2 regions of the Streptomyces sp. NBC_00239 genome follow, and region 2 is predicted to be linked to the other one. Evidence: riboswitches for the same ligand, from Rfam matches in the RefSeq annotation. Region 2 holds a riboswitch; the other holds the start of a gene.
What was found. A riboswitch is a leader RNA that binds a small molecule or an ion and turns the genes downstream of it on or off. The one in region 2 is predicted to bind guanidine.
Positions count from the first base shown of each region.

Region 1: it holds a riboswitch for guanidine, as region 2 does, so the genes downstream of both, OG764_RS22760 (DMT family transporter) here and OG764_RS03700 (Ohr family peroxiredoxin) in region 2, are expected to answer to the same signal.

Region 1 is NZ_CP108095.1:5,160,370-5,170,461, reverse strand. Features, by position in the region: gene OG764_RS22765 (transglycosylase domain-containing protein) at 1-1,678, shown strand, start outside; gene OG764_RS22760 (DMT family transporter) at 1,782-2,102, opposite strand; guanidine-III (ykkC-III) riboswitch at 2,134-2,192, opposite strand; gene OG764_RS22755 (GroES family chaperonin) at 2,297-2,638, opposite strand; gene OG764_RS22750 (DUF3618 domain-containing protein) at 2,697-3,017, opposite strand; gene bcp (thioredoxin-dependent thiol peroxidase) at 3,120-3,587, shown strand; gene OG764_RS22740 (HNH endonuclease signature motif containing protein) at 3,738-4,376, shown strand; gene OG764_RS22735 (HNH endonuclease) at 4,373-5,053, shown strand; tRNA gene OG764_RS22730 (tRNA-Leu) at 5,096-5,179, shown strand; gene rdgB (RdgB/HAM1 family non-canonical purine NTP pyrophosphatase) at 5,238-5,840, opposite strand; gene OG764_RS22720 (hypothetical protein) at 5,859-6,242, opposite strand; gene rph (ribonuclease PH) at 6,371-7,096, opposite strand; gene OG764_RS22710 (PTS glucose/sucrose transporter subunit IIB) at 7,406-7,735, opposite strand; gene OG764_RS22705 (PTS transporter subunit EIIC) at 7,880-9,181, shown strand; gene OG764_RS22700 (PTS transporter subunit EIIC) at 9,518-10,092, shown strand, end outside.
Region 2 is NZ_CP108095.1:804,849-814,940, forward strand. Features, by position in the region: gene OG764_RS03670 (bifunctional serine/threonine-protein kinase/ABC transporter substrate-binding protein) at 1-1,527, opposite strand, end outside; gene OG764_RS03675 (FAD-dependent oxidoreductase) at 1,763-3,457, shown strand; gene OG764_RS03680 (ATP-binding protein) at 3,454-4,980, shown strand; gene OG764_RS03685 (UBP-type zinc finger domain-containing protein) at 4,980-5,333, shown strand; gene OG764_RS03690 (SDR family NAD(P)-dependent oxidoreductase) at 5,401-6,237, opposite strand; gene OG764_RS03695 (hypothetical protein) at 6,446-6,898, opposite strand; gene OG764_RS03700 (Ohr family peroxiredoxin) at 6,891-7,337, opposite strand; guanidine-III (ykkC-III) riboswitch at 7,417-7,479, opposite strand; gene OG764_RS03705 (WhiB family transcriptional regulator) at 7,620-7,901, opposite strand; gene OG764_RS03710 (DUF1206 domain-containing protein) at 7,990-8,808, opposite strand; gene OG764_RS03715 (SigB/SigF/SigG family RNA polymerase sigma factor) at 8,894-9,886, opposite strand; gene OG764_RS03720 (helix-turn-helix transcriptional regulator) at 10,061-10,092, shown strand, end outside.

The DNA of each region.
Region 1 (10,092 bases), 4.4 Mb from region 2:
GAACTACGTGCTCAACGGCATGGTCACCAAGAAGTGGCTGGACCCCGCCGAGCGCGCCGCGACCAAGTTCCCCGAGCCGGGCAAGGTGCGCACGCCCGCCGGGATGTCCGGCCAGCGCGGCTACCTGGTCGAGGCGGTCAAGGACTACCTGACCGGCAACAAGATCATCGACGAGAAGACCCTCGCGGCCGGCGGCTACAAGATCACCACCACCATCGACAAGAAGCGCCAGAAGGACTTCGTCGAGGCCGTGCGCGAAGAGGTGACGAGCGAGCTCGACCCGAAGCAGAACAAGAAGGACCGCGTGGTCCGGGTCGGCGGCGCCTCCATCGACCCCAAGACCGGCAAGGTCGTCGCCCTCTACGGCGGCATCGACTACACCAAGCAGTACGTCAACAACGCCACCCGCCGCGACTACCAGGTCGGCTCCACCTTCAAGCCGCTCGTCTTCGCCGCGGCCGTGCAGAACACCTCGCACACCCAGGACGGCCGGGTCATCGCGCCGAACACGATCTACAGCGGCGAGAACGAGCGCGCCGTGACGGGCTGGGACGGCGAGCACTACGCCCCCGAGAACGAGGACCAGGTCAACTACGGCAACATCACCGTCCGCAAGGCCACCGAGCTGTCGGTGAACTCCGTGTACGCGCAGATGGCCGTGGACGTCGGCGCCGACAAGATCAAGGAGACGGCGTACGCCCTGGGCATCCCCAAGGACACCCCGAACATCGGCGACGGCCCGGCCATGGCCCTCGGCACCGCCACGGCCAGCGTGCTCGACATGACCCAGGCGTACGCGACCCTGGCCGCCCACGGCGAGTACACGGCCTACACGCTGGTCGCCAAGATCTCCAAGAACGGCTCCCAGGTGCAGCTGCCGCAGCAGGAGTCGCGCCGCGCGATCAGCCGCGAGGCGGCCGACACCACCACCTCGATGCTGGTCAGCACGGTCGAGAGCGGCACCGCCCGGGCCGCCCTGGCCTCCGACCACCCGGCGGCCGGCAAGACCGGCACCGGCGAGAAGGACAAGTCGGCGCTGTTCGCCGCGTACACCCCCGACCTCGCCACCGTGGTCTCGATCATGGGCCAGGACCCGGACACCGGCAGCCACGAGGAGCTGTACGGGGCGCTCGGCGAGGGCCGGATCAACGGCGGCGGCTACCCGGGCCGGGTCTGGGCCGCGTACACGAAGTCCGCGCTCGAGGGCAGCGACCCGGTCGAGTTCGACCTGGAGACCATGCCCGGCACCTACCAGCCGCCGCCGGTCGAGACGCCCAGCATCCCGCCGTCGGACACGGACGGCGGCACCACCGACGGCGGCCGGACCCAGGGCAACGACAACGGCGGGAAGACCAACGGCGGCAACACGAACGGCGGGAACACCAACGGGGGCAACACCAACGGTGGGAACACGAACGGCGGCGGCAACACCACCGGCGGCACGAACACCGGCGGCAACACCAACGGCGGCACGAACACCGGCGGGAACACGACCGGTGGCACCGACACCGGCGGCAACACCACCGGCGGGAACACCACGGGTGGGGGCGACACCACCGGCGGGAACACCACCGGAGGCGGCACGACCACCGGAGGCACGGACGGCGGCGGAACCACCGGAGGCGCCGACGGGGGCACGGACGGCGGCACCACCGGCGGCCCGGACCCGGCCGGGTGACCCGGTAGCCGTCACGGGATGACATGACGCAAGAGCCCCTGGGGCCGGTCACGGACCGGCCCCAGGGGCTCTTGCGTACAGACGGCCGACCCGGCGGACCGGGTCAGTGACCGGAGGTGGCCTTCAGGCCGACCACGGCCACCAGCAGCAGACAGATGAAGAAGATCCGCGCGGCGGTCACCGGCTCACCGAGCACCACCATGCCGAGCACCGCGGCGCCCGCGGCACCGATGCCGACCCACACGCCGTACGCGGTACCAATGGGCAGCGTCTTGGCGGCGTAGGAGAGCAGCACCATGCTGGCGACGATGCCCGCGCCGGTGAAGACACTGGGCCAGAGCCGGGAGAAGCCTTCGGTGTACTTCATGCCGATCGACCAGCCGACTTCGATCAGACCAGCGACGATGAGCAGGACCCAGGCCATGACAGGCACCTCCGGAACGAGAGCGGTACGGGGTGCGTCGTCTTGTCCAGCCCGGTACGGCGCGTCTCGTCGGGGGTTCCCCACCACCGTAGCAAAGGGCAGCCGAGAGGGCCGGTGACCTCGATCACCGGCCCTCAGGACCACAACTCGGGACGACGGCTCAGAACGACAGCTCAGAACGACAGCTCAGGGGACTACAGGTACAGCCCGGTGGAGTCCTCGGACCCCTCCAGCCGCTCCGCGGCCACCGCGTGCAGGTCCCGCTCGCGCATCAGCACGTACGTCGCGCCCCGCACCTCGACCTCGGCCCGGTCCTCGGGGTCGTACAGGACCCGGTCGCCGGGCTCCACCGTCCGTACGTTCTGCCCGACCGCGACCACCTCGGCCCAGGCCAGCCGCTTGCCGACGGCGGCGGTGGCCGGGATGAGGATGCCGCCGCCGGAGCGGCGCTCGCCCTCGGGGTTGTCGGAGCGGACGAGCACACGGTCGTGCAGCATCCGGATGGGCAGCTTGTCGTGGGTCGGGTTCTGGCTCACGCGAAAAACCTACCTGGCGGCGGGCCCGCCGTACGCCGGAGGGTCACGCGTCCAGGCGTCATCCGCGCTTGCGTCGCGTGGAGAGCGCCAGCAGTCCGACGACGCCGACGGCGAGCAGCACGACGGGGACGATCCGCTCCACGTTGGGCGCGCCGTCCTCGCGCCGGAAGCCGGCCTTGAGGTCGGTGACGGTCCGGTTGACCGCGACGAACGCGCGTCCCGCGGTCTGGTCCACCGTCGAGGCGACCCGGGCCTTCGCGTCACCGATGATCGTCTTGGGGTGCATCCGCACGCCGATCTCGTCGAGCGTCTCCGCGAGCTGATCGCGCCTGCGGATGATGTCCGCCTCGATCTGCGCAGGGGTCCTGACTTCCGACACCGCGCTGCCTCCGTGGGTGGTGTGTGGGCGTAGTCCGACGTGGACAGTCTGTCAGCTTACGCTCGTGAGGGACTGCACCCCCTGTAAAGGAGACTGTGAGACATGAGCGAGCGACTTCAGCCCGGCGACACGGCACCCGCCTTCACCTTGCCCGACGCGGACGGCAACGAGGTCTCGCTCGCCGGCCACAAGGGCCGCAAGGTGATCGTGTACTTCTACCCGACGGCCCTGACCCCCGGCTGCACCAAGCAGGCGTGCGACTTCACCGACAACCTGGACGTCCTGGCCGCCGCCGGCTACGACGTCATCGGCGTCTCCCCGGACAAGCCGGAGAAGCTGGCGAAGTTCCGCGACAAGGAGAACCTCAAGGTCACCCTGGTCAGCGACCCGGAGAAGGCGGTCCTTGAGGCGTACGGCGCGTTCGGTGAGAAGAAGCTGTACGGCAAGACGGTGACGGGCGTCATCCGCTCCACGGTGGTCGTGGACGAGGACGGCAAGATCGAGCACGCCTTCTACAACGTGAAGGCCACCGGCCACGTAGCCAAGATCATCCGCGACCTCGGCATCTGACACCCGAGCCCCACCCCGCCCCACCCCAGCGGCCCGCACCGATCCGGCGCGGGCCGCTCCGGTTATCGGACGAAACAACCCGTAACCGTCCGACTATCGGCCCGTTACTCCGTACGAGGGCCGCACGCGCGGCCGGGAGGGGGAGTCGGGATGGCGGTCAGTCCGTACACGCGGGAACGGCTGGAACAGGCGGCGAGGACGTCGCAGACGCTGAGCGAGGCGCTGGAAAAGCTCGGAGCAGACCCGAAGAGCGGGTCGCGGCGGTATCTGCTCGGCCGCATGCGGAAGCTGGGAGTCGATACCTCTCACTTCCAGCAGGAGGGCGCAAAGTGGACGAGGGAGGTCCTGGAAGAAGCCGTCGGCGCTTCGACGAACATGTGCGAGGTGTTGCGCCGACTCGGCCTGGAGGTCGTAGGCGGCCATCACACCCACATCAGCCGCCGGGTGAAGGCGTTCGGCATCGACACCTCACACTTCAGGCCGCCCTCCCCGGCAGGGCGCCCCAGCCTCCGGCGCACCCGGGAATCGATCCTGGTCGAACAGGATCCCTCCAAGGCCCGTCGGGTGCAGAGCGAGCAGCTGAAACGGGCCCTCTCCTCGCTGGGCGTGCCGGAGCGCTGCCACATGTGCGGCACCGAGCCCACCTGGCAGGGATATCCGCTCACTCTGGAGGTCGACCACATCAACGGCGACTGGCGCGACAACCGGCCGCGGAACCTACGACTGCTCTGCCCCAACTGCCACTCCACCACCGACACATATCGCGGCCGCGCAAAGGGCCGCCGATGAACGGGGGCAACCGCTACTCGAAAGCGGTTCTGGCCGAGGCCGCACGCACGTGCAGTGACATCGACGAGGTCATCGCCCACCTGGGCACGCAGCCGTACCCGCATCTCGGGCGCTATCTGCTGAGGCGCTTCGCGCACCACGGCGTCGACGTCTCCCACTTCCGGCCGACCGGTCGGCGCGACAGACCCTCCCGCGCCGAACTCGATCAGGCGGTGACCGAGTCCTACAGCATCGCCGAGACCCTTCGCCGCCTCGGCCTGCCCGACAACGGCCGTCGGCGCGCGGCGCTGCGCGAGTGGACTGCTGCGGACGGCCTTTCGACGGCTCACTTCCTCGGCCAGGCCCACTACCGCGACAAGACCGGCGTCACCACGACGAGGCCGGCATCGGACATCCTCGTCAAGCACGGGGGCAAGCGGCGCACCCGCACCTCCCTCCTCCGGCGGGCTCTGGCTCAGATCGGGGTTCCGGAGTGCTGTGCCATGTGCGGGACCTCGCCGGAATGGCAGGGGCGACCGATGACGCTGGAGGTCGACCACATCGACGGCGACTGGAGCGACGACCGCCGGGAGAACCTGCGCCTGCTCTGCCCCAACTGCCATGCGGTCACCAGCACCTGGTGCCGGGGAGGCGGGCGCAAGCCAGTCGCCCAGCGAGCCGGAACGGCCTTACACTAGCCGCAGCCAGACAGACCGGATGTCCGAATTGGTCAGGCTTGGGCGGCCGTGGTGGAATTGGCCTACACGCAACTTTTAGGTAGTTGTGGGAGAAATCCCTTGAGGGTTCGAGTCCCTCCGGCCGCACGCGGACGAAGGCCCCGCACGCAGAAGCGTGCGGGGCCTTCGGCACGTCCGGGCCATGTCAGCCCAACAGCTCCCGGACCACCGGGACGAGCGCGCGGAAGGCGTGGCCGCGGTGGGAGATGGCGTTCTTTTCGGCTGCGGACAGTTCGGCGCATGTGCGGGTTTCGCCGTCGGGCTGGAGGATCGGGTCGTAGCCGAAGCCGCCGGTGCCGGCCGGGGTGTGGCGCAGGCGGCCCGTCAGGCGGCCCTCGACGACGCGTTCGGTGCCATCGGGGAGGGCGAGTGCGGCCGCGCACGCGAAGTGGGCGCCGCGGTGGGCGTCGTCGATGTCGGAGAGCTGGGCGAGCAGGAGCGCGAGGTTCGCCGCGTCGTCGCCGTGGCTGCCGGCCCAGCGGGCGGAGAAGATGCCGGGGGCGCCGCCCAGCACGTCCACGCACAGGCCCGAGTCGTCGGCGACGGCCGGGAGCCCGGTGGCCCGGGCGAGGGCGTGCGCCTTGAGGAGCGCGTTCTCCGCGAAGGTGACGCCGGTTTCCTTGACGTCCGGGATCTCGGGGTACGCGTCCGCGCCGACCAGCTCGTGGGGCAGGCCGGCCGCGGACAGGATGGCGTGGAGTTCGGTGACTTTGCCCGCGTTGCGGGTGGCGAGGATGAGGCGGCTCATGCCCCGATTATCGGGGGATCAGGGAGTGCACACCTTGCTGAGTTCGGTGGCGCCGTCCGTGATCGGGGTGAGGTCGGGGGTGGCGTCGCCCTTGTCGATGGCGGTGCGCACGTTGGCGACTCCCTGGCTGATGGAGTCGACGGCCTTGCCGATGTCGGTGTTGTCGCTCTTGTCGCCGACATCGTTGAGGCTCTTCTCGATCTCGTCGAGGGCGGCCTGCGCCTCCTGGGGGCTGTTGCCCGCCTGGGATATGGCCTGCTGGAGGTCGTTGACGGCGTCGCTGATGGCCACTGCGGTCTGGGCACAGTCCAGGGCGGTGTCGATCGCGGAGCAGGCGGTCACTGCGGGCAGGGCGAGCAGTGCGGTGACGGCGAGTGCGGCGGTGCGGCGGTGCATGGCCATGCGGCGGTTTCCCCCCAGGGTCGGATGTGCGGACGGGCGCACAGCGTCGAACTGTGCGCCCGTACAGGACAGGACGCTCGGGGGGCTCCACAAGGTTCCCGGCCGCCCCGGCGGTCGTGGTGTCGGCGTCAGAGTTCGAGGGCCCCGCGCTGGATGGCTTCGAGGTCGGCGCAGCCGCCGGCGGCGAGGTCGAGGAGGGCGTTGAGTTCCTTGCGGTCGAAGGGCTCGCCTTCGGCGGTGCCCTGGACCTCGACGAAGCGGCCGTCGCCGGTGCAGACGACGTTCATGTCGGTCTCGGCGCGGACGTCTTCCTCGTAGCAGAGGTCGAGGAGGGGTTCGCCGTCGACGATGCCGACGCTGACGGCGGCGACGGTGCCGGTGAGGGGCTTGCGGCCGGCCTTGATGAGCTTCTTCTGCTGGCCCCAGGCGACGGCGTCGGCGAGGGCGACGTAGGCGCCGGTGATGGCGGCGGTGCGGGTGCCGCCGTCGGCCTGGAGGACGTCGCAGTCGAGGACGATGGTGTTCTCGCCGAGTGCCTTGTAGTCGATGACGGCGCGCAGTGAGCGGCCGATGAGGCGGGAGATCTCGTGGGTGCGGCCGCCGATCTTTCCTCGGACGGATTCGCGGTCACCGCGGGTGTTGGTGGAGCGGGGCAGCATCGAGTATTCGGAGGTGACCCAGCCTTCGCCGCTGCCCTTGCGCCAGCGCGGTACGCCTTCGGTGAAGGAGGCGGTGCAGAAGACCTTGGTGTCGCCGAAGGAGATGAGGACGGAGCCCTCTGCGTGCTTGCTCCATCCGCGTTCGATGGTGACCGGGCGGAGCTGTTCGGGCGTGCGGCCGTCGATGCGAGACATGGGTGCGAGCCTAGTCGTTCGCGTCCGGCCGTTCGTGCCGGCCGGTTGTGCCCGGCCGTTCGTGCCCGGCCGGTTGTGACGCGGTGCCGGGCCCGGGCGCGCGCCCCCCGGCGCGGGTACGCGTGATCCCCGGCGCGGGTACGCGTGATCCCCGGCGCGGGTACGCGTGATCCCGGGCGCGGGTACGCGTGATCCCCGGCGCGGGTACGCGTGATCCCGGGCCAGGGGGCGAGCCGCCCCCGGTCCGGGTACGCGAGGACCCCGTGCGGGGCGGGCCCGTACGGGGTCTGGTGAGCCGGTGGGCTCAGCTCACATCATGTCTTCGATCTCGGCGGCGATCGGGTCGGCGTCGGTGCCGATGACGACCTGGATCGCGGTGCCCATCTTCACGACGCCGTGGGCGCCGGCGGACTTCAGGGCGGCCTCGTCGACCTTGCTCGGGTCGAGGACCTCGGTGCGCAGGCGCGTGATGCAGCCTTCGACTTCTTCGATGTTCTCGATGCCGCCGAGCCCGGCGACGATCTTCTCAGCCTTGGTGGCCATGTGTCTGTTCTCCCTGTGTTCAAGGAACGAGTCTCGGCGGCCCGCATGGTGGGGTCCCGGGGTCCGCTTTGTCACGTTAACCCACGGTTGGCCCATCTTCGCGAGCGCGGGTCCGCTGGCTGTCGAATGATGACGATCAGCAGCAACCTGCCCTCAGCGGGCCGGTCCTCTGCGACCGCACGTCACTGGTCTACACCACTGTGCGGCCACCGCCAAAACGGACCGTCAGGGAGGACGCCGATGAGCGCGAGCAGCGCGGCAGCAGTGCCACAGCAGAAGTGGTGGAACGGGCTGTTCCAAGGGCTGCAGAAGATGGGCCGCAGCCTTCAGCTGCCGATCGCCGTCCTGCCCGCCGCGGGCATCCTCAACCGCTTCGGCCAGCCCGACATGTTCGGCGCGGAGGGCCTCGGCTGGGACGACGTCGCCAAGGTGATGGCCAGCGCGGGCGGGGCGCTGCTCAATTCCGACCTGGGCCTGCCGCTCCTGTTCTGCATCGGTGTCGCGATCGGCATGGCGAAGAAGGCGGACGGTTCGACGGCCCTGGCGGCGGTGGTCGGCTTCCTCGTCTACCGCGGGGTGCTGCGCGCGTTTCCCGAGAGCTGCCCGTCGGGGACGAAGGACGTGGGGGGCGGCTGCCTGGGGGCGGGTGACTCGCTCGCCGAGTACACGTTCCAGAATCCGGGGGTCTTCGGCGGCATCGTGATGGGCCTGCTGGCGGCGTGGTTCTGGCAGCGCTTCCACCGGGTGAAGCTGGTCGACTGGCTGGGCTTCTTCAACGGGCGCCGGCTGGTGCCGATCATCATGTCGTTCGTGGCGATCGTGTTCGCCGTGGTGTGCCTGGGCATCTGGCCGGCGATCGGTGACGCGCTGGAGAGCTTCTCGGACTGGCTGGTCGGACTGGGCGCCTGGGGTTCGGGCATCTTCGGTCTGGCCAACCGTGCGCTGCTGGTGATCGGCCTGCACCAGTTCCTGAACGTGCCGGTGTGGTTCCAGTTCGGCAGCTACACCAAGCCGGACGGCACGGTGGTGCACGGCGACATCGCGATGTTCCTGAACGGGGACCCGGACGCGGGTCAGTTCATGACCGGCTTCTTCCCGATCATGATGTTCGCCCTGCCGGCCGCCGCCCTGGCGATCACGCACTGCGCGAAGCCCCGGCGCCGCAAGGAGGTGGGCGGTCTGATGCTCTCGGTCGCCCTGACCTCGTTCGTCACGGGCATCACCGAGCCGATCGAGTACTCGTTCCTCTTCATCGCGCCGGCGCTGTACGCGGTCCACGCGGTGCTGACGGGTGTCTCGATGGCGGTGACCTGGGCGCTGGGGGTCAAGGACGGCTTCAGCTTCTCGGCGGGTCTGATCGACTACGTCATCAACTGGGGTCTGGCGACCAAGCCGTGGCTGATCGTTCCGATCGGTCTGGCGTTCGCCGCCGTCTACTACGCGATCTTCCGCTTCGCCATCACGAAGTTCGATCTGAAGACGCCCGGGCGGGAGTCCGACGAGGAGATCGACGAGATGGAACGCGAGAACACCAAGGCGTAGCGGGGCGGGGGCACTCCGCCCCTCCCCCACAGGGCCCTCGGATCCTTTGATCCGGGGGCCTTCGTCATGCCCGGCGACAGATTCCGGATGGGTAACGGGCGGCCCGCCCGGGGCGGTCCGGGCCCGTGGGCTCGGGGCTTTGATCCCGACCCTCCGAGTGTGGTGTAGACCACAGGAAAACGAAGGTTCCTTATCTAACCCTCACCGTGTTACAACTGGTCTACACCACCCATTGGTGTAGACCACGCACCCCGCATCCGGGGCCCGCGTACTCCCTTTCTGAGACGCCGCCGTCCTAGCTGTCCCCCGGCGGCGCCTTGTTCCCCGGAGGAAGTTATGACTACGGCTACTGCCGACAAGGCGCCTCCCGCCAAGAAGTGGGGCTCCGGCCTGATCCAGGGCCTGCAGAAGGTCGGCCGCAGCCTTCAGCTGCCCATCGCGGTGCTGCCCGCGGCCGGTCTGCTGCTGCGCTTCGGCCAGCCGGACGTGTTCGGCGCGGACGGCCTCGGCTGGGGCAAGGTCGCCACGGTGTTCGCCACCGCCGGTGACGCGGTCTTCGCGAACCTGCCGCTGCTCTTCTGCATCGGTGTGGCCATCGGCTTCGCCAAGAAGGCGGACGGCTCCACCGCGCTCGCGGCGCTCGTGGGCTTCCTGGTCTACAAGAACGTCCTCACCGCCTTCCCGGTGACCGAGGCCGTCGTCAACACCACGGCGAACAAGGGCGTCGACGTCGCGGCGACGTACAACAACCCCGGTGTCCTCGGCGGCATCATCATGGGTCTGCTGGCCGCCGTGCTGTGGCAGAAGTTCCACCGCACCAAGCTGGTGGACTGGCTCGGCTTCTTCAACGGCCGCCGCCTGGTCCCGATCATCATGGCCTTCGTCGGCGTGCTGATGGGTGTCTTCTTCGG
Region 2 (10,092 bases):
GGCGTTCGGCCCGCCCTTCGCGGGAGCGGCCTCGTCGTCCAGGGGCTCGATCTCGAACTTCACGCCCGGTACGTGCCGGGTCCGGTTGGCGGTCTGGGCCGCCAGCTCGGCGGAGTTCTTGATGCCGAGGCCCATCGCGGACAGGTCGCCGCTGAGCGGCGCGTCCACCCCGATCACCACGGTGACGGCGGAAGCCGCCGAACCACCGCCGGCCGCCCGGCCGCCGGGCTCTTCGTCACGGGTGAGGGTCCACGTCAGGAGGGAGCCGGCCGCGAGCGTGGCCACGGCGACGCCGAGGACGGCGGAGCGCCGGGTGAGGGCGCGCCGACGCCCGGATCCCCCTTCGGCGCTCCCCTCCTGGCGAGTCCGGCCGAGCGAGACCAGGTCCTCGGCCGTGGGGACGGGGTCGGGCACGGGGGTGGGCACGGGTACGGGGGCGGGTGGCGCGGTCGGCCGGTCCGGAACGGGTTGGCGGTGGGCGGCGCCGGGGGTGGCCACGGAGTCCGGGACCGTCGGCGTCGGCACGGACGGCGGGGGCGGCACGGACGGCGGGGGCGGCACGGACGGTACGGGCGGTACGGGCGGCAGCCCGTCGGCGGTCGCGGCTCCATCCGTCCCGGGCCGCAGCCCGTCGGCGGTCGCGGCTCCGTCCGTCCCGGGCCGCAGCCCGTCGGCGGTCGTAGCTCGGTCCGTCCCGGCGCGGGAGTCCCGCATCGCGGCCGCCAGCAGCTCGGCGGCCTCGGCGGCGCCGACCCGTCGGGCCGGGTCCTTGGTGAGGAGCGCGTCCAGCAGCGGCGCCAGCGGGCCGGCGTGGACCGGCGGCCGGTGGGGGCGGGTGAAGACGGCCACGGCGAGGGCGTGGAGCCCCTCGGCCTCGAACGGCGGGTGCCCCTCGACGGCGTGGTAGAGGGTGGCGCCGAGCGCCCACAGGTCGTTGGCGGGCGTCGGGCGCTTGCCCTCCAGCTGCTCCGGCGGCATGTACTGCGGGGTGCCGATGACGATCCCGCTGTGACTGAGCTTGGTCGTGGCGTCGGCGAGATGGGCGATGCCGAAGTCGGTGAGGACGACGCGGTCCTTGGTCAGGAGCACGTTGTCCGGCTTGATGTCGCGGTGGACGATCCGCGCGTCGTGCGCCTCCGCGAGCGCGTCGAGCATCGCGGAGCCGATCTCCGCCACCCTCCGCACGGGCAGCCGGCCCTGCCGGTGGATGGCCGCGGCGAGGGACTCGCCCCGGATGAACTCCATGACGATCACGGGGGCACCACGGTGCTCCACGACGTCGTGGATGGTGATGATGCCGGGATGGCTGAGAGTGACCGCCGCGCGGGCCTCGCCGGTGAAGCGCCCGACCAGCGTGGCGCGGTCGCCGTCGTCGAGCCCCGGCGGGAAGAGGATCTCCTTGATGGCGACCTCGCGGTCGAAGAGCTGCTGGTCGACGCCCCGCCAGACGCGGCCCATGCCGCCCTGGCCGATGCGTTCGACCAGCCGGTACCGGCCGGCGATGAGTTCGAAGTCGTGCTCGGTCACGCGGACACTCTAGGGCGTGCTGAGCCGATCAGGTGACGGAACGGTGGCCTGATCACGTACCCCGACCCAGCAGCCCGCCGCGTCACCCCGAGCGCACGCTCCGCCGCGTTCCGCCACGTGGCATCGCAGGGCGCCACGTCCCGGGGCGGGGCGGCGGGATCGAACATACGATGGGCGGGAGCCGGCGCGGGCAGCTCGACGTGCCGGCCGTCCGGAGCACGCAGGGCGGAGAAGCATGGCACAGGCCACCGACGCGACGCGGACCGTCATCCTGACGGTGGACGACGACCCGGGAGTCTCCCGGGCCATCGCCCGCGACCTGCGGCGCCACTACGGCGGCGAGTACCGGATCGTGCGCGCCGAATCGGGCGAGTCCGCGCTGGAGGCACTGCACGAGCTGAAGCTGCGCGGCGACCTGGTCGCCGTGATCCTCGCCGACTACCGCATGCCCCGGATGAACGGCATCGAGTTCCTGGAGCAGGCCCTCGGCGTGTACCCGGGGGCGCGGCGCGTCCTGCTGACCGCGTACGCCGACACCGACGCGGCCATCGACGCGATCAACGTCGTCGACCTCGACCACTACCTGCTCAAGCCGTGGGACCCGCCGGAGGAGAAGCTGTACCCGGTCCTGGACGATCTCCTCGCGGTCTGGCGGACCGGCGACTACCGGCCGGTGCCCGCCACCAAAGTGGTGGGGCACCGCTGGTCGGCCGGCTCCTCGCGGGTCCGCGAATTCCTGGCCCGCAACCAGGTGCCGTACCGCTGGTACTCCTCCGACGAGCCCGAGGGACGGCGACTGCTGGAGGCCGCGGGGACCGACGGCCGCCGGCTGCCGGTGGTGATCACACCGGACTGCACCGTGCTGATCGAGCCGGAGGCGCCCGAGCTGGCCGCCCGCGTGGGGCTCGCGACCACGCCCACCGCCGAGTTCTACGACCTCGTCGTCATCGGCGGCGGACCGGCCGGCCTCGGCGCCGCGGTGTACGGGGCCTCCGAGGGGCTGCGGACCGTACTGGTCGAGCGGTCCGCGACCGGTGGGCAGGCCGGCCAGAGCTCCCGCATCGAGAACTACCTCGGCTTCCCGGACGGCGTGTCCGGCGCGCAGCTCATCGACCGCGCCCGCCGCCAGGCCGGCCGGTTCGGCGCGGAGATCCTCACCGCCCGGGAGGTCACGGGACTGGAGGTCGGCGGTCCGGCACGGGTCGTGCGGTTCTCCGACGGGTCCGCGGTCGCCGCGCACAGCGTCATCCTGGCGACGGGCGTGTCGTACCGGCAGCTGCGGGCGCCGGGCTGCGCGGACCTGACCGGGCGCGGCGTGTACTACGGCTCCTCCCTCACCGAGGCGTCGTCCTGCGAGGGCCAGGACGTGTACGTCGTCGGCGGCGCGAACTCCGCCGGGCAGGCGGCGGTGTACCTGGCGCGGGGCGCGAAGTCGGTGACGCTGCTGGTGCGCGGGGCGTCCCTCACCACGTCGATGTCGTACTACCTGATCCAGCAGATCGAGGAGACGCCGAACATCACCGTGCGGCTCGGGACGGTGCTGGAGGCGGCCCACGGCACGGACCACCTGGAGCAGCTGACCCTCCGGGACGCCTCGGCCGGATCGGACGGATCGGCCGGCGCCACCGAAGTCGTGGACGCCCAGTGGGTGTTCGTCTTCATCGGTGCCGCCCCGCTCACCGACTGGCTGGAGGGGACCGTGCTGCGCGACGAACACGGCTTCATCCTGGCCGGACCGGACCTCACACCGGACGGCCGGCCGCCGGCCGCATGGGAGCTGGACCGGCCGCCCTACCATTTGGAAACCAGCGTTCCCGGCGTGTTCGTGGCGGGCGACGCGCGCGCCCAGTCCGCCAAGCGCGTCGCGTCCGCCGTAGGCGAGGGGGCCATGGCCGTGATGCTCGTCCACCGCTACCTGGAGCAGTCGTGAACGCGCAGGTCACGCCCTGCGACCCGCAGGAGATCGGCTCGCTGTTCCTCTTCGAGAAGCTCTCCCCGGAGCAGCTCGGGCGACTGTGCGCCGAGGGGCGGGAGCAGCGCTTCGACCCCGGTCCGGTCTACACCGAGGGCGAACCGGCCACCTGCTTCTACGTGATGATCGAGGGGACCGTCGTGCTGTACCGCCGGGTCGGCGGCGACGACGTGGAGGTCAGCCGCACCTCGCAGCGCGGCGTGTACGCGGGCGCCATGCAGGCGTACCTGGGTGACCGGGTGCCGCAGACGTACGTCAACTCCATGCGGGTGACCGAGCCCACCCGGTTCTTCGTCCTGCCGGCGCAGTCGTTCGCGGACGTCATGCGGGAGTGGTTCCCTATGGCGGCGCACCTGCTGGAGGGGCTCTTCTTCGGCTCCCAGAACACCCAGCGGGCCGTCGGACAGCGTGAACGCCTGCTGGCGCTCGGCTCGTTGTCCGCCGGTCTCACCCACGAGCTCAACAACCCGGCGGCCGCCGCCGTGCGCGCCACCGAGGCGCTGCGCGAGCGGGTCGGCAAGATGCGGCACAAGTTGGCGCACATCGCGAAGGGCCCCTACTCGCGGGAGGCCCTCGGCGAACTGATCGAGATCCAGGAGCGCACCGCCGAACGCGTCGCCAAGGCCCCGGTGTTGAGCCCTCTGGAGGCATCGGACCGGGAGGACGCGCTGGCCGACTGGCTGGAGGACCACGGCATCCCGGAGGGCTGGCGGATCGCGCCCACCTTCGTCCAGGCGGGTCTGGACACGGACTGGCTGGAGCAGGTCGCGGCGACCGTCGCCGAGGACGTCCTGCCGGGGGCCGTCGGCTGGCTCAACTACACGGTCGAGACCGAGCTGCTGATGGACGAGATCGGCGACGCCACGGCCCGCATCTCGCACCTGGTGGACGCGGCCAAGCAGTACGCGCAGCTCGACCGGGCCCCTCACCGCGACGTCGACATCCACGGACTGCTCGACAGCACGCTGCTGATGCTGTCCGGCAAGATCGGCCCCGGCGTGCGGGTGGTCAAGGACTACGACCGCTCCCTCCCGGACGTGCCCGCCTACCCGGCGGAGCTCAACCAGGTGTGGACCAACCTCATCGACAACGCGGTGGCCGCCATCGGGAGCACCGGCGGCGACGGCACCCTGACGGTCCGTACGGCCCGGGAGGGCGACCGGCTGCTCGTGGAGTTCCGCGACACCGGCCCCGGCGTGCCCGAGGCCATCCGCAACCGCATCTTCGACCCGTTCTTCACCACCAAACCGGTCGGTGAGGGCACCGGTCTCGGCCTCGACATCTCCTGGCGGATCGTCGTCGACAAGCATCACGGGAGCCTGCTCGTCGAGTCCGTCCCGGGCGACACCCGGTTCCAGGTGCTGCTGCCGCTGACCGCGCCCGACACCGGCGCCGATGGCGGCGCGGAGCCCGGAGCACAGGCCGAACCCGAACCCGAACCTGTAACCGAGACGAAGACCGACGCCGCCGAGGAGACCTGATGACCGAGATCGACGGGATCGACCCGAGCGCCCCGCCCAGCGGCGCCGGCTGCGGGGAGTGCGACGCGGTGGGCGGCTGGTGGTTCCACCTGCGGCGCTGCGCCCAGTGCGGCCACGTCGGCTGCTGCGACTCCTCGCCGGCCCAGCACGCCACCGCGCACTGGAAGTCCACCGGACATCCGCTGGTGCAGAGCTTCGAGCCGGGCGAGGAGTGGTTCTGGAACTACGCCACCGACGCCGCGTACGACGCCGGACCCGCGCTGGCCCCGCCGACCGACCACCCGGCCGACCAGCCCGCCCCCGGTCCGGCCGGCCGCGTCCCCGCGGACTGGCCGAACCGGATCCACCGCTGAGGCAACGCCCGCGCGGCCACGGCGTCGGGCCGCCGGCGTCGGTCCGGAGGGCCTGGTGCCGGGGCCGTCAGGCGACGGGCGGCGGGCCCTGTACGAGGGTCCGGGCGGCGGCGAGTTCGGCGCGGGACGCCTCTTCGGCCACGTCGAGGTAGCCGTAGGCGTCGTCGCCGACCGGGATCCGCACGGGCGCCGACGGGCCGGCGTCGACGATGTCGAGGACCCGAGCCGCGAAGTCCTCGGGGCGGCCGGTCTCCGGGTGGTCCGCCAGGCCGCGTGCGCCTTCGAGCATCTCGCGGTTGGTGACGTCGTACGCCGGGACCCGGTGGCGGGCTTCGGCCATGGAGGTGCCGTAGCGCGTGGCGAACATGCCCGGTTCGAGGACGGTGACGCGGATGTTGTGCGGGGCGGCCTCGGCGGCGAGGGCCTGGCTCATCCCTTCGAGGGCGTGCTTCCCGGCGATGTACGCGGCCAGGCCCGGGAAGGCCATCCGGCCGGCGACGGAGGACACGTTGACGACGTGGCCGTGTCCCTGGGCCCGCATCAGCGGCAGGACCAGCCGGGTCAGCCGCCACGGGCCCACGACCAAGGTCTCCAGCTGGTCGCGCAGCTCGGCGTCGGAGACCTCCTCGACCGCACCGAACAGTCCGACCGCGGCGTTGTTCACGAGGATGTCGACGCCGCCGAGGCGGTCGACGGCCGTCCGGACGGCCTCCTCACAGGAGCCCGCGTCCCGCAGCTCCAGCGGGACGGGGACGATCCGGCCGGGCCACGCGGCGGCCAGCTCCTCCAGGTCGGCGGTCTTCCGGGCGGTGACCACCAGTTCGTGCCCCGCGCCGGCCGCCGCGGCGGCCAGCGCGTGCCCGAGACCGGAGGAGCAGCCCGTGATCAGCCAGCGTCTGCCCATCGTTCCCCCATGACGTCCGAAACGCTCGTACGACCATCCGATCGTGACCGCTCATCGTCGGGGTCGGATCCGGCCACGGCCATCCCCCGCGCGGGGGCGCGCGGACGCACGGACCGGCGCAAGCCCAGCGCGCGGGACCGGCCCGGGAGCAGCCGCGGGCGGGCTCGGGGTAGCGGCTAGCGGGAGGTGCTCGGAAGCGCCGCGCCGGTCACATCCGCCAGTACGTGCCCGCCCGGGAATCCACGTGGACCAGGTGCCGGCCGACCCGCACCACGTGGTGGTCCGTACCGGACCAGGAGCCGGTGGCGTCGTCGTCGACGGGCAGCGGGGTCCAGACCTCCAGGAACGTGCTGCCGTCGGTGTTGGTGCCCCACTCGACGAGGTTCGCGCCCTCGCGGCGGAAGGTGCCCGTGTCCTCGCCGGGCTCTCCCGTGAGGTGGTGGAAGCGCACCCGGGAACCGTCGAAGGACGTGACGCCGGCGAAGCCCCGGCTGTCGGCGAAGTACGGTCCGGCCTGGAGCCACACCACCTCGCGGTCCTCGACCAGGGGTCCGCCGTTCCGGCTGATCCCGCGCCGCAGCCAAGCGCCCCGGTCGGGCACCGGAATGCCCGGCCCGCCCGCCACCGGGGCGCTCTCCGGGCCGACGGCCGGCTCAGTCATCGGCTGCGGTGTCTTCCACGGCCGACAGGGACAGCTCGATGTTTCCCCGTACCGCCTGCGAGTAGGGGCAGACCTCGTCCGCCCGGTGGAGCAGGGGCAGCAGGTCCGCCGGGCGCCACCCCGGGAGGGAAACGGTGAGACCGACCGCGAGGCCGTAGCCGGCGGGGGTGTCCGTGGTGCCGAGCCGGACCTCGCAGGCGACGCGCGCGGCTGCGGCGTCCGCCCCGAACTCGGCGGCGACCTCGGCCAGCGCCGATGTGAAGCAGGCGGCGAATCCCGCCGCGAACAGCTGCTCGGGGTTGGTGGTGCCCGGCACCTTCTTGCGCGGCGGCGCCAGCCGGACGTCGAGCCGGCCGTCGTCGGTGACGACCGATCCGGTACGGCCGCCGTCGGCGTGCGCGGTGGTCCGGTAGAGGGTGCTGGTGAGGGGCACGGTCATGTGTGCAGCCCATCTGTGCGACGAGGGAACACTGCCCGGGGCCGGACAGCGCTTCGGCACTGCCGGTGGGACGGTGCCTGGCGCGTCGTCGTGCGTAACCGGGTACGGCGCATCTCGTCCGGGGCCTCGGGACCGGGCCGCCGGACAATCTAGCAACCAAGCCGGGCCGCCGGGACCGGGCCCGCCGGTGAGCCTCCTCACCCGCCCGGGGACCGCGGCACGCGGGCGGCGGACCGGCGGCCGGTGCGCGGCGCTGGGCGCTCGGCGCTGGGTGCGGTCGGCTCAGCCCGCCGCGCGCATCGACAGGGCGCGCCGCTCCTCCTGGGTCAGGCCGCCCCACACCCCGTAGGGCTCCTGCACGCGCAGTGCGTGTCGCAGGCACTCGGTCCGTACCGGACACAGTGCGCAGACCTGCTTGGCCGCCTCGTCGCGGACCGAGCGGTCCTCGGCGCGCTCCCCCGCCGGGTGGAAGAACCTGTCCGTGCCGAGATTGCGACACGCGGCGCGCTCCTGCCACATCCAGTGGTGCTCCGCCGTGCCCGGCAGCCGTGACACGTTCGACATGTGTCGACTCCTCTCCTCTCTCGTTCTCTTTCGTGTCTCTCGTGCTTGTTCGTGCGTGTCTCTCGTGCTTATTCGTGCTGTTTCGTGCTCACACGCGCCGCCAGGCCGCCTGGGCCCACGAGAACAGGCCGAACAGCAGCAGTCCGATCGCGACGGCGACCAGCAGCCAGGGTCCGGCGGAGGTCTGCGCGAAGGTGCGGAGCGTGTCGTCCACGCCCTTGGCCTTGTCCGGGTCGTACGACACGGACGCGTAGACGAGGAATCCGCCGGCGGTCGTGAACACGGCGCCGCGCGCGATCCCGCCCACGACGCCCAGCACGTCCACGCCCCGGCGAACGCGCTCGGGCAGATGCCCGGTGTCCATGTCCTCGCGGAAGGAGAGCCGGGCCGCGCCCACCATGATCGCGATGCCGCCGATGGCGATGCCGATGCCCGCGGCGGCCACGAGCCATTGGCCCGCCGGCACGTCCAGGAGCTTCGCCGTCACGTCCCGCGACTGCTCGTCGCTGGAGCGGTTGGCGCCGTGCCCCGCGGCGAAGGACAGCGTCGAGAAGGCGATCACGCCGTAGAAGACGGCGCGGGCGGCGGACCCGGCGCGCTTGGTGAGCTTGCGGCCGTCGGCTCCGGCGGCGCCGAAGACGGCTTCCGACAGCCGCCACAGCGCCATCGCCACCAGACCGATGCCGACGGCCCACACGAGCAGCCGTCCCGACGCACTGTCGGCGAGCGTGTCGAGCGCGCCCGCACGGTCGGCGGCCTCTCCGGTGTCCCCGAACGCGATCTGCAGCGCCAGCGCACCCACCAGCACGTACAGCACCCCGCGCGTGGCCAGCCCGCACCGGCCGGCCACGGCCACCACGTCACGGGTGCCGCGGTGCTGCCGGCCCCTGCCTGTGGACGCCCCCATGGACCCTCCCTCGCCTGCGCGTCTCATGCTGCGCGCCTGCCCGCGGAGGCCCGAGCCATGCACCGGCCGGGCGGCCGTGGGCCCGTCACTCGTCGGACAGCAGCTGTGCGCGCAGGTCGCGCAGGGTGCGGGAGAGGATGCGGGAGACGTGCATCTGGGAGAGGCCCAGCTCGGCGCCGATCTCCGCCTGGGTCATCTCCTGGCCGAAGCGGAGCCGCAGGACGCGGCTGGAGCGTTCGTCCAGGCCGGCCAGGAGCGGCGCCAGCGCGTGCCAGTCCTCGACGGCTTCCAGGGCGGGGTCGGTGTCACCGAGGGTCTCGGCGAGGCTGTGCGCCGAATCGGTGGCCGCTGCGGCCTGGGCGCCGTCGCCGGCGGAGCCGTGCGGGGTGTCGAGGGACTGGGCCGAGTACCCGTTGGCCGCCACCAGGCCCTGGCGGACCTCGTCCTCGGTGATGTCCAGGCGCGCGGCCAGTTCCGCGTGGGTGGGGGCGTGGTCGAGGAGGGCGGTGAGTTCCTCGGTGGCCTTCGCCAGTTCCACGCGCAGTTCCTGCAGGCGGCGGGGCACCCGTACGGCCCAGGCGGTGTCCCGGAAGTGGCGTTTGATCTCGCCGGTGATGTAGGGCAGGGCGAGCGTCGTGAACTGGGTGTTGCGGTCCGGGTCGTACCGGTTGATCGCCTTGATCAGACCGATGATGCCGACCTGAACGATGTCCTCGTTCTCCGGGCCGCCGGGGCGGTTGCGGAACCCGCGGGCGGCGAAGTTCACCAGCGAGATGTTCATTTCGATCAGTGTGTTGCGTACGTACTGGTACTCGCGGGTGCCCTCTTCGAGGCTGTGGAGCCGTTCGAAGAACAGCCGGGTCAGCTGCCGGGCGTCGCGGGGGGCCAGTTCCCGGGGGCAGCGCACGTCCGGCAGCCCGCTCAGCGCGGGCGTGTCGGCGGTGCGGGTCGGGAGTGCGACCTCCCGCGCGGGGAGACCGGCCTCGGTCTCCGCTCCGGTGTCCGCTCCGGTCTCCGCGTAGGTCGCGGCCGGGATCGTGGCCTGGTCGGTCGTCTCGGTCGGGGCGGTGGAAAACATCGTCTTCGCTCCTTGGGCACGGATGCTTGCGGCGCGTTGCGCGATCGCTGTGGACATGCGGAGTAGTGGTTCCGCATGCCCTGCACCCTGCCTGGATGACGGACACACGTCAAGGGATACCGGAAAAGCAGTTCTGGATTTGTCTTTCGCGAGTCAGCACTCAAGAATGGCGCCGTGGAAACTGAGCACACCGGATCGCGCCGGAG